3 regions of the Mesorhizobium sp. WSM4983 genome follow, and region 1 is predicted to be linked to each of the others. Evidence: riboswitches for the same ligand, from Rfam matches in the RefSeq annotation. Region 1 holds a riboswitch; each other region holds the start of a gene.
The links. A riboswitch is a leader RNA that binds a small molecule or an ion and turns the genes downstream of it on or off. The one in region 1 is predicted to bind cobalamin.
Positions count from the first base shown of each region.

Region 2: linked by a shared signal. The riboswitch ahead of P9254_RS15800 (HoxN/HupN/NixA family nickel/cobalt transporter) and the one ahead of P9254_RS03940 (CbtB domain-containing protein) in region 1 are both predicted to bind cobalamin.
Region 3: linked by a shared signal. The riboswitch ahead of bluB (5,6-dimethylbenzimidazole synthase) and the one ahead of P9254_RS03940 (CbtB domain-containing protein) in region 1 are both predicted to bind cobalamin.

Region 1 is NZ_JARTVM010000001.1:777,565-780,829, reverse strand. Features, by position in the region: gene P9254_RS03950 (aromatic ring-hydroxylating oxygenase subunit alpha) at 1-61, opposite strand, end outside; gene P9254_RS03945 (gamma-glutamylcyclotransferase) at 203-889, shown strand; cobalamin riboswitch at 960-1,157, shown strand; gene P9254_RS03940 (CbtB domain-containing protein) at 1,195-1,374, shown strand; gene P9254_RS03935 (CbtA family protein) at 1,390-2,187, shown strand; gene cobU (bifunctional adenosylcobinamide kinase/adenosylcobinamide-phosphate guanylyltransferase) at 2,180-2,701, shown strand; gene cobO (cob(I)yrinic acid a,c-diamide adenosyltransferase) at 2,703-3,265, shown strand, end outside.
Region 2 is NZ_JARTVM010000004.1:350,894-354,158, forward strand. Features, by position in the region: gene P9254_RS15790 (hypothetical protein) at 1-705, shown strand, start outside; gene P9254_RS15795 (DOPA 4,5-dioxygenase family protein) at 950-1,357, shown strand; cobalamin riboswitch at 1,438-1,628, shown strand; gene P9254_RS15800 (HoxN/HupN/NixA family nickel/cobalt transporter) at 1,719-2,786, shown strand.
Region 3 is NZ_JARTVM010000010.1:24,403-27,667, reverse strand. Features, by position in the region: gene P9254_RS22880 (aminotransferase class V-fold PLP-dependent enzyme) at 1-119, opposite strand, end outside; gene bluB (5,6-dimethylbenzimidazole synthase) at 468-1,199, opposite strand; cobalamin riboswitch at 1,243-1,420, opposite strand; gene P9254_RS22870 (histone deacetylase family protein) at 1,535-2,461, shown strand; gene P9254_RS22865 (exodeoxyribonuclease VII small subunit) at 2,465-2,716, shown strand; gene P9254_RS22860 (DUF2277 domain-containing protein) at 2,908-3,174, shown strand; gene P9254_RS22855 (pirin family protein) at 3,183-3,265, shown strand, end outside.

The sequences.
Region 1 (3,265 bases):
ACGTCGGCTCGAGGCTGGTGAGGCCATTGTAGCGGCTGTGTTCGCTAGGATTTGGCTGCATGAGCGGCTCCCCTTGGCTGATGACAGCCGACACCCGGGCAGGACCGTTGTCAATTGCGCGGCCATTGTCGCTTCCGGGTGCTGCCCTTAAGGTCACTTCGTAATCGCCTGCGGTTTCGCCGGCTGCCCAGGATTGCAAAGTATGCCTGCAAGAACGATGTCGCTGACCGTGGAACTGGTCGCCCGCTGTTTTCGCGCGGTCGATGACCCGGGGCCCGACCCGGATGCCGAGCATCTCGTGGACAGCGACTATGAAGCCATGCTGGATGCATTCGAGGCCGAGCTACCTGCAACCGAGCCTCTCTGGCTGTTCGGCTACGGCTCGCTGATCTGGAAGCCCGAGATTGAGCATGTCGAGGAGCGCGTCGCCGTGGCACGCGGCTGGCATCGCTCCTTCTGCATGAAGATGACGCGCTGGCGCGGCACCAAGCAAAGGCCCGGGCTGATGATGGCGCTGGATCGTGGCGGCCAATGCAAGGGCGTTGCTTTCCGCCTGAACGGTGGTGACCGCCGGCAGGCGCTGGACAGGCTTTTTCGCCGCGAGATGACGCTGAAGCCGACCAGCTACCGGCCGCGCCTGCTGCAACTCGCAACCGACAAGGGGCCGTTGAGAGCGCTTGCCTTCGTCATCAATCGCAAAGGCACGACCTATGCCGGCCCACTCAACGAAGACGAGGTGGTCGAAAGGCTGGCGACCTCGTGCGGCCACTGGGGTTCAGGCGCCGACTATCTCTACAACACGGTGAAGAACCTCGAACAGCGCGGTATTCACGACCGCCATTTGTGGCGATTGCAGCAGCTCGTCGCCGAGCGGATCGCCGGATCTTAGTCCGAAACCGGTGCCGCAATCACGCTGCGGTGTGACGGAATTTGGTTTGCCGGTCGCGACGATTCTGCCTATAGTCGCTGGCGTCGTCGGTTCCGTTTTTGGAGCCAAGAGGGAATGCGGTGAGGGTGGAGTCTTTGCCCTAAGCCGTGGCTGCCCCCGCAACTGTGTGCGGTAGTCCTCTCCATAGACCACTGAGGTTTGTCCTCGGGAAGGTGGGGAAGGGTGCGAATCCGCGAGCCAGGAGACCTGCCGGCGACAGGAAAGTTGACTTCGATGCCCTCGGGTGGAGGGCGAAAGGACAAGACATGAATACCGCTTCCGTCGCCCTCGGCGCCTCCGTCTCCTCGCAGTCGCGCATCATGCAGCTGGCTCTCGCCGCGCTGCTCGGCATTTTCGTCGTCGGTTTTGTCGGCTTCTCGCACATCGATGCGGTCCACAACGCTGCCCACGACTATCGTCACTCGATGGCTTTTCCCTGCCATTGACGAAGGCCCGATATCATGAATCTGTTTCGCAACGTCGTGTTCGTGGCGGCGATCGTAGGGCTCGTGGCGGGCATCGCGCTTGCCTGCATGCAGGCCTATGCGACCGTGCCGCTGATCCTCAAAGCGGAAGTCTATGAAAAGGCGGGCGGCGGTCATCACCACGACCATGCCGCCAACACTGGAACTAGCGTTGCCATGAGCTCGGCCGAACCGGCGGGCAATGCGATGAGCAGCGCCGCTCCTGCGTCGACGGAAGCGGCGGCTCCGACCGAGGACGAGGGCTGGGCTCCGGCCGACGGCTTCGAGCGCTTCGCCTTCAACGTTGTCGCAAACATCGTCACCGGCATCGGCTTCGCGCTGATCCTGGTCGCGGTCTCGGAATTCGCCGGTGGCATCGGCAGCTGGCGCCAGGGCGTGTTCTGGGGCCTTGCCGGCTTTGCGGTTTTCACGCTCGCGCCCGGCCTCGGCCTGCCGCCGGAACTGCCGGCCATGCCGGCGGCGGACCTTCTGCCGCGCCAGATCTGGTGGATTTCGACGGTGGCCGCAACCGCGGTCGGCCTTGGATTGATCGCCTTTCGCAAGTCGCTGCCCTTGGCAATTCTGGCGGTCGTGCTGATCGTCGCTCCGCACGTAGTCGGCGCGCCGCAGCCCGTCAGCTTCGAGACGGCGATTCCCGAGGGGCTGCACCATCAGTTCGTGGTGGCGGTGACCCTCACCGATCTGGTCTTCTGGCTGGTGCTCGGTGCGGCCGTCGGTGTGGTGCGCGGCCGCTTCACCGGTACGTCGACCAGCCTGCGCGACAGCTTTGCCTGATCGCGCGGAGGGCCATCTGACCTTCATCATCGGCGGTGCGCGCTCCGGCAAGAGCGCGCATGCCGAGTGCCTGGTGGCGGCAAGCCCGTCGCCTTGGGCCTATATCGCCACCGCGCAGGCCTATGACGAGGAGATGCGCGAGCGCATCGCGCTGCATCGCTCGCGCCGCGGCAAAGGCTGGGTCACCGTCGATGCGCCGCTCGACCTGGTCGGCGCGATCGACGCCTTGCCCGATCACCAGCCGGTGCTTATCGATTGCCTGACATTGTGGCTGAGCAATCATATGCTGGCGGACCACGATATCGAGGCCGAGTGCCGGCGGCTCTCGGATGTGCTTTCGCAGCCGCGCGGACCGTGGTTTGTGGTGTCTAACGAAGTCGGGCTCGGCATCGTGCCGGAAAATGCGCTGGCGCGCCGGTTCCGCGACGCCGCCGGGCGGCTCAACCAGCAGGTCGCGGCTGTCGCCGACAGCGTGCTGATGATGGTGGCGGGGCTGCCGCTCAAGGTGAAGTGACATGGGCGAGATCAAAGACACGATCATCGACGACAAGGATGCCGAACGCCATCGAGCCAAGATGGCCAAGCGCAAGGCGGTGCAGGATGCCGAGGTGGCCGGCAAGACGATCGAGAAGGGACTGCTGATCGTCAATACGGGGCCGGGCAAGGGCAAGACCACGGCTGCGTTCGGCCTGGCGCTGAGGATGCTCGGCTACGGCAAGCGCGTCGGCGTCGTCCAGTTCATCAAAGGCAAATGGCACACGGGCGAGAAGGATGCCTTCGCCGCCTTTGGCGATCGCGTCGTCTGGCACGCGATGGGCGAGGGCTTCACCTGGGAGACGCAGGACCTGAAGCGCGACATTGCCGCCGCCGAGGCTGCCTGGGCGAGGGCGCTCGAGCTGATTGCCGACCCGTCGATCAGCCTCGTGGTCCTCGACGAGCTCAACATCGCTCTGCGCTACGACTATCTCGAGCTGGAAAAGGTGGTCGCGGCGCTGAAGGCGCGTCGCGAGGGCCTGCATGTCGTCGTCACCGGCCGCAATGCTAAGCCGCTGCTTGTGGAGGCCGCCGATCTCGTCAC
Region 2 (3,265 bases), on a different contig from region 1:
GCGCTGGCGATCGCCATCCCGATCGGGCATGCCTCGGCGCTTGACGTCGGCGTGGGCGGCAAGGTCGGCGGCATCGGCGTCGGCGCCGGATTGGGCGCCGGTTCGCAAGGCGTGTCGGCGGGCGTGGGCGCCAGTGCCGACGGTGTCGGCGGCGCAAACGTCGGCGCATCGACCGGCGGCGGATCGCTCGGCGTCAATGCCGGCGGCAATCTGGGCAGCACCAGCACAGGCGTGTCGACAAGCGTGGGCGGCGCCGCCGCGGGCGACGATCCTTCCGCCGTCAGCGGATCGGCTGCCTCTGCGCAGAACCCGGCCGCGGTGCCGACAGCCCCTGCTTTGGCCAAGAGCGCGACGCAGACCATTGTGCTGCCTCCAGTGCTGAGGCCCTCCAGATCCGCCGGCGGCGACCTCCGGCGGGTCACCAAAGGCTATCGCATCGCGCCGCTGTCACCTCCGAAGGCGATACGGGGCACGCCGGCCGCCGTGGTGCGCGCCTGTCGCGCCGCGATCACGGCGGCCGCCAAGCCCCTCGGCGCCGTGCGTGTTTACACGGTCAGCGCCGGCCCCTTGCGTCAACGCCGAAGCGGGCTCAACGCGCCGATCGAGGTGCGCATAGACTATGACAGGCGAGGCGGCATCGAAGTGAGGCAGGCGAAAGTCGGCTGTCGCCTAAATGCGAAGGGCACGGTCACCGCGGTGATTTAGGGCAGAGGCAGAACGGCCGTTGCCATCCTTCCTGCCGGTTGCAACCTCGGCGGTTTGGCAATTCCTCGCCCCCACAAGGTGGACGGGAGAGGTGGCTCGGCGCAGCCGAGACGGAGCGGGGGAGCGCCATATCCGATAACCCTGCCGACCGCAGGCGCAGACCGCGGCCGGCTGCAGACAAGGCGCCCGCGCTTCGGCTAGAGTTCCGCCGGGCGCAAAAAAATCATCGAAGGGGAGCATCGCGATGAACGAAGTCAGGCCAATCGCCGAGATCGCCAGCTATCACGCCCATATCTATTACGGCGGGGAGGCCGAGCGGCAGCATGCCGAATGGCTTCGCCAGCGCATCGCAGAGCGCTTCCGCGTGCGCCTGGGCAACTGGCGCGACGAGCCGGTCGGCCCGCACCAGCAAGCCATGTACCAGGTCTCCTTCGCCACCGAGATCTTTGCCACGCTGGTTCCCTGGCTGATGCTGAACCACGGCGGCCTGAGCATCCTCATCCACCCCAACACCACCAACCCCAAGCGCGACCACCTGATCGACCCGATCTGGATCGGACGGGCACTGCCGGTGAAGGGCGACGTGCTTGGCGAGGAGGACGAGGCAGAGGAATCGCTGGAGGTGAATACCGAGCCGACGCTGGGGGTGTGAGGGGGGCGCGGCGATCTCGTCACGATGGCGTGAGAGGCGGCTGGCCGTCGGAGTTGTTGATTGACTGGCCAACCGCGGTGTGGCGAATTCGCGCCGATGGTTCCCTTCGGGGATCAAAAGGGAACGCGGTGCGGAGAAATCCAAAGCCGTGGCTGCCCCCGCAACTGTAAGCGGCATGCCGTTTTCACGATGCCACTGGCTGCATGGGCCGGGAAGGCGAAAGCGGCGGCAATCCGCGAGCCAGGAGACCTGCCATCATGGACGTCAAAGCAGAACATCGGACGGGGTGATCCGGTGTGCGCGCCTGGCCGGACGGCGGGGCGAGTTCCCTGCGATGACAGGCAACGTCAAAGGCAGAACCATGCTGATCCAACTATCGAAAATGCTGAAAAAAACCGCGCCCGACCTGAAGGCCAGGCTGATTACAATCTACGGCGCGCTCGCCATTCTCAACGTCGGGGCGTGGCTGTGGGCTTTCGTCGCCTTCCACGACAAGCCGACATTGCTTGGCGTCGCTCTCGTCATTTATGGCCTCGGCTTGCGCCATGCCGTCGATGCCGACCACATAGCGGCCATCGACAATGTCACGCGCAAGCTGATGCAGAACGGCAAACGGCCGGTCTCCGTCGGTTTCTTTTTCGCACTCGGCCATTCGACGATCGTCGTCATCGTCGCTGCGGCTATCGCGGCGGCAACGTCCCTGCTCGGCCGTTTCCAGAGCCTTCAGGAGATTGGCGGCACCATCAGTACCGGCGTTTCCGCACTCTTCCTGCTCGCCATCGCGGCGATGAACATCGTCATCTTCTTCTCGATCTACAGAAGCTATCGGCGGGTGCGGGCCGGTGGGGCGTTTGTCGAGGAGGATCTGGACCTGCTGCTCAACAATCGCGGCTTCCTGGCCCGCGTCTTCCGCCCGATGTTCCGGCTGGTGTCGCGCAGCTGGCACATGTTCCCACTTGGTTTCCTCTTCGGCCTTGGCTTCGACACCGCGACCGAAGTCGCCATGTTCGGCGTGTCCGCGGCACAAGCGGCCAAGGGCGTGCCGTTCGAGGCCATTCTGGTCTTCCCGGTGCTTTTCGCGGCCGGTATGTCACTGGTCGACACGACCGATGGTGTGATGATGCTCGGCGCCTATGAGTGGGCCTTCGTCAAGCCGATCCGCAAACTGTACTACAACATGACGATCACCCTGGTGTCGGTCCTTGTCGCAGTACTGATCGGCGGCATCGAGGCGCTCGGCCTGATCGGTGACAAGTTCGGTCTGTCGGGCGGCTTCTGGAACGGCGTCGGCACGCTCAACGACAATTTCAACAATCTGGGCTTCGCCATTATGGGCATCTTCATCGCCGCCTGGGCGATCTCCTATGTCGTCTACAAGGCCAAGGGGCTGGACGATGTGGAGATCGGATCCGCAGCAAAGAATTCATAAGCCGCCGGCGGCGGCTGGCTGCAGCAGGCCAGCCGCATCTCTCTGCCATCAGACGCCGGCGGGCTGCCAGCCTGCCGCCTTGAATGCCTCGGCATCGGGAAGCCGATGACGGCAAAGGTCGATCGCCGCCCCGTCAGCGGTGCTCGGCTTGACATTCTTGTTCCCGTTCACTGTTGGCAGACAGCGACAGGAGATCGCCGGCCCGTGCGCACGCGCTTCAAGGCATGCTGAGGAGCCGTAGCCCAAGCCTTTGGAAGTGTGACGGAATTCTGCGCTTGGATAAGCCAGGGGTTAAGGCCTGGGATAAGCCCCATAATCCATAAGCCAGAATCCAGAGTCCAAATATCCAGAGTCCAGAACAGAAAAGCTGGCGCTTTTCTGTTCTAAAAAAGCGGGGAAGGGGAAAGCAAAAATGGGAGCAGCGCAAGCCATTCGGCGTACGGCGCTACGGCGAGGGCTCGGCGGCGCCAGCGAGCTTC
Region 3 (3,265 bases), on a different contig from region 1:
CTGACCGCGGCGTTGTTCAAGTTGAGGAATGGTTCTTGCGGCGGGTATTTTGCGCGGATGCGCTCCCATTCCGCTTCGCCCTCATGTTCGGCGGACCGATCTATTGCAAAAAAGTTCATGGGAACGCGCCGGGTCTCATCTATCGCCCGACAATAAGCGCCGAAGCCCAGCTCAATCTGCCTATTCACATGAGAAGACAGAATTTAATTCCGAACGCCGGTGAATTCACCAGACGTTGAAGCCCGAGAACTACATCGCTTGGCACAGGGTTAGCAGTGAGGAAGCGAGTGCGGAGATCCGGCCCAACCACGCCAAGAAGAACCGTCACGTTGTCAAGCGATGCGCGAACAATCCCCGGTTTTCTGAGAGCGGGCAACGACGGTCAGGCCTGCCAATGCGCCATTGCGCAAACGCGGAGCGCGATGGCGCGTTGCGGTTGGTGCGGGTCTATGGAACGCCGAGCGGTTCTAAGGCTTCAATCGTTCTCCGAGACGAGCGATCGCCGATTTGAGCGGCGCCTCGCCGGCGCCGCAAAAGGTCTCGCTCATCACCAGCTCGGGCAGCGGCAGGCGCTTGCCCCAGCCATGCGCTTCGAGGTCGGGCCTTGGAGCGAATTCCGAGACGCGGCCGACGCAGAGATAGGCGATCGGCGTGACGTGCTCGGGGATCGACAGCAGTCGCTTCAGCGCTTCGGGCTCGATGATGCTCACCCAGCCGACCCCGACGCCTTCCGCCCGCGCCGCGAGCCAGAAATTCTGCACCGCGCAGACGGTGCTGTAGAGGTCCATCTCCGGATTGTGCCAGCGCCCGAGCGGCGAGTTCTTCGAGCGCTGGCGGTCGCAGGTGATGCACAGGTTGAGCGCGCTTTCGCAGATGCCCTCGAGCTTCAGCTTGCGGTAGAGCGCCTGCCGGTCCGCCTCGATCGCCGGCAGTTCCTGTTCGCGCGCGGCCAAAAACAGGTCGCGCACCTGCCGCCGCCTTGTGGCGTCCCGGATGACGATGAAGTTCCAGGGCTGCATGTAGCCGACCGACGGCGCGTGGTGTGCCGCGGTGAGCAGCCGCGCCAAAACGCCGTCTTCGAGATCGTCGGCAAGGAAATGGCTGCGCACGTCGCGCCGGGTGAACATGGCCCGGTAGACGGCGTCGCGCGCCAATTGGTCAAAGTCATCGCCGCCGGCGGCGGCTGTTCGTGCCTGCATCGCTTGTCCCCTTGCGATAAGCAGTCCTCCGCCTGACCATGCGGATGACCATGTCTGCCGGGCCGGTCTTCTGGCTCGGGATCGACCCGCATCCGGCGCCTTCCCGTCTGGGACAGTGGCGTTTGCCGGCGCGGTCCCCCTCACAGCGTTGGGCACGCCACGGATTTCAACCGTGTTCCCGATTCTCCCGCGTTGCGGGCACCAGGCAGCGACGCGACCTTATCGCGAAGCCGAAGCCGGGCCAATGCCGCCAGCGACACGATTGGGCGCGATTTCCCCAATCATTCGGCGCTGGAACATGGCTATCCGTGCGACAGGTGCCTAGATTAGGCGCCATGACCACTCGTCTTTACACTCATCCGGTATTCCTGGAACACCTCACGCCGCCCGGCCACCCCGAGCGGCCCGACCGTTTGCGCGCCATCGAGCGCGTGCTCGACGACGAGGCTTTTTCGGCCCTCGACCGCGTCGAGGCGCCGGAAGGCGACGAGGCGACTATCCTTTACGCGCATCCGGAGGATTTCGTCGGCCGTGTCCGCGCTGCGATTCCCGAGACGGGGATCGTCTCGATCGATGCCGACACCAGCGCCAGCCCGAAAAGCTGGCAGGCCGCGGTGACGGCGATCGGCGCGGCGAACGCCGCCGTCGACGATGTGTTCGAGGGCCGTGCCGCCAATGTCTTCGTTGCCGCGCGTCCGCCGGGCCATCACGCCGAAAAAGCGACCGCGATGGGCTTTTGCCTGTTCAACACCGCGGCGATCGCCGCCCGTTATGCGCAGGAGAAGCACCAGGCCGAGCGCGTCGCCATCGTCGATTGGGATGTGCATCACGGCAACGGCACGCAGGACATTTTCTGGGACGATCCGTCGGTGCTCTATTGCTCGACCCACCAGATGCCGCTCTATCCGGGCACCGGTGCCAAGAGCGAGACCGGCGCCGGCAACATCGTCAACGCGCCGCTTGCGCCGAGCACCGGCAGCGACACGTTCCGCGACGCCTTCCTGTCGCGCGTGCTGCCGTCGATCGACGCCTTCCAGCCGGATCTGATCATCATTTCCGCCGGTTTCGATGCGCACCATCGCGATCCGCTGGCCGCGATCAACCTGACCGAGGATGATTTCGACTGGGCGACCGGCCAGCTGATGGAGCGCGCCGGGCGCCACAGCGGCAACCGGCTCGTCAGCCTGCTGGAGGGCGGTTACGATCTGCAAGGATTGGCATTTTCGGTCGCCGCCCATGTCGGGCGGCTGATGAAGGGATGAATGATGGCTGATGAAGCTAACCAAGACGTCAAGGCGATGAGCTTCGAACAGGCGCTCGACGCGCTGGAGAAGATCGTCGATGATCTGGAGCGCGGCGACGTTCCGCTCGACCAGTCGATCAAGATCTACGAGCGCGGCGAGGCGCTGAAGGCTCATTGCGACCGCTTGCTCAAGGCCGCCGAGGACAAGGTCGAGAAGATCAGGCTCTCGCGCGACGGCAAGCCGGTTGGAACGGAGCCGCTCGACGCCGAGTGAGGTGTATTGATATTCAGGTGAGGCCGCCTGCAAACGCGGCTTTCTGCGGTTCCGGTGCTCACGTCCTTCAAGTACGCTCCGGTCCGGTTCTCGGAACCCGCCATTTTCGGCTCGGTCTGACCTGAATCTCAACACACCTCGGTGCACAATGTCAGACCGGTTCGGGCAGAAAGCAGGTAAGGAGTTAAAGCATGTGCCGAAACATCAAGACCCTGTTCAACTTCGATCCGCCGGCGACCGACGACGAGGTCCATGACGCGGCGCTGCAGTTCGTTCGCAAGCTGAGCGGCGCGACCAAGCCGTCCAAGCGCAACGAGCATGCCTTCAACCACGCCGTCGAGGCGATCGCCGCCGCCGCGCGCGAGTTGCTTGACAGCCTCGAAACCACCCAGCATCCGCGCAACCGCGAGGAAGAGGCCGCCAAGGCGAAGGCCCGATCCGCGCTCCGCTTCGCCTGACGCCGGTCATGAGCTTCTTTCCGGGCAACGATCCTGAGGCCGGCGACGACTTCGCCTGCGACCAGATCGAGTTGATGGTCATTCCGAACGC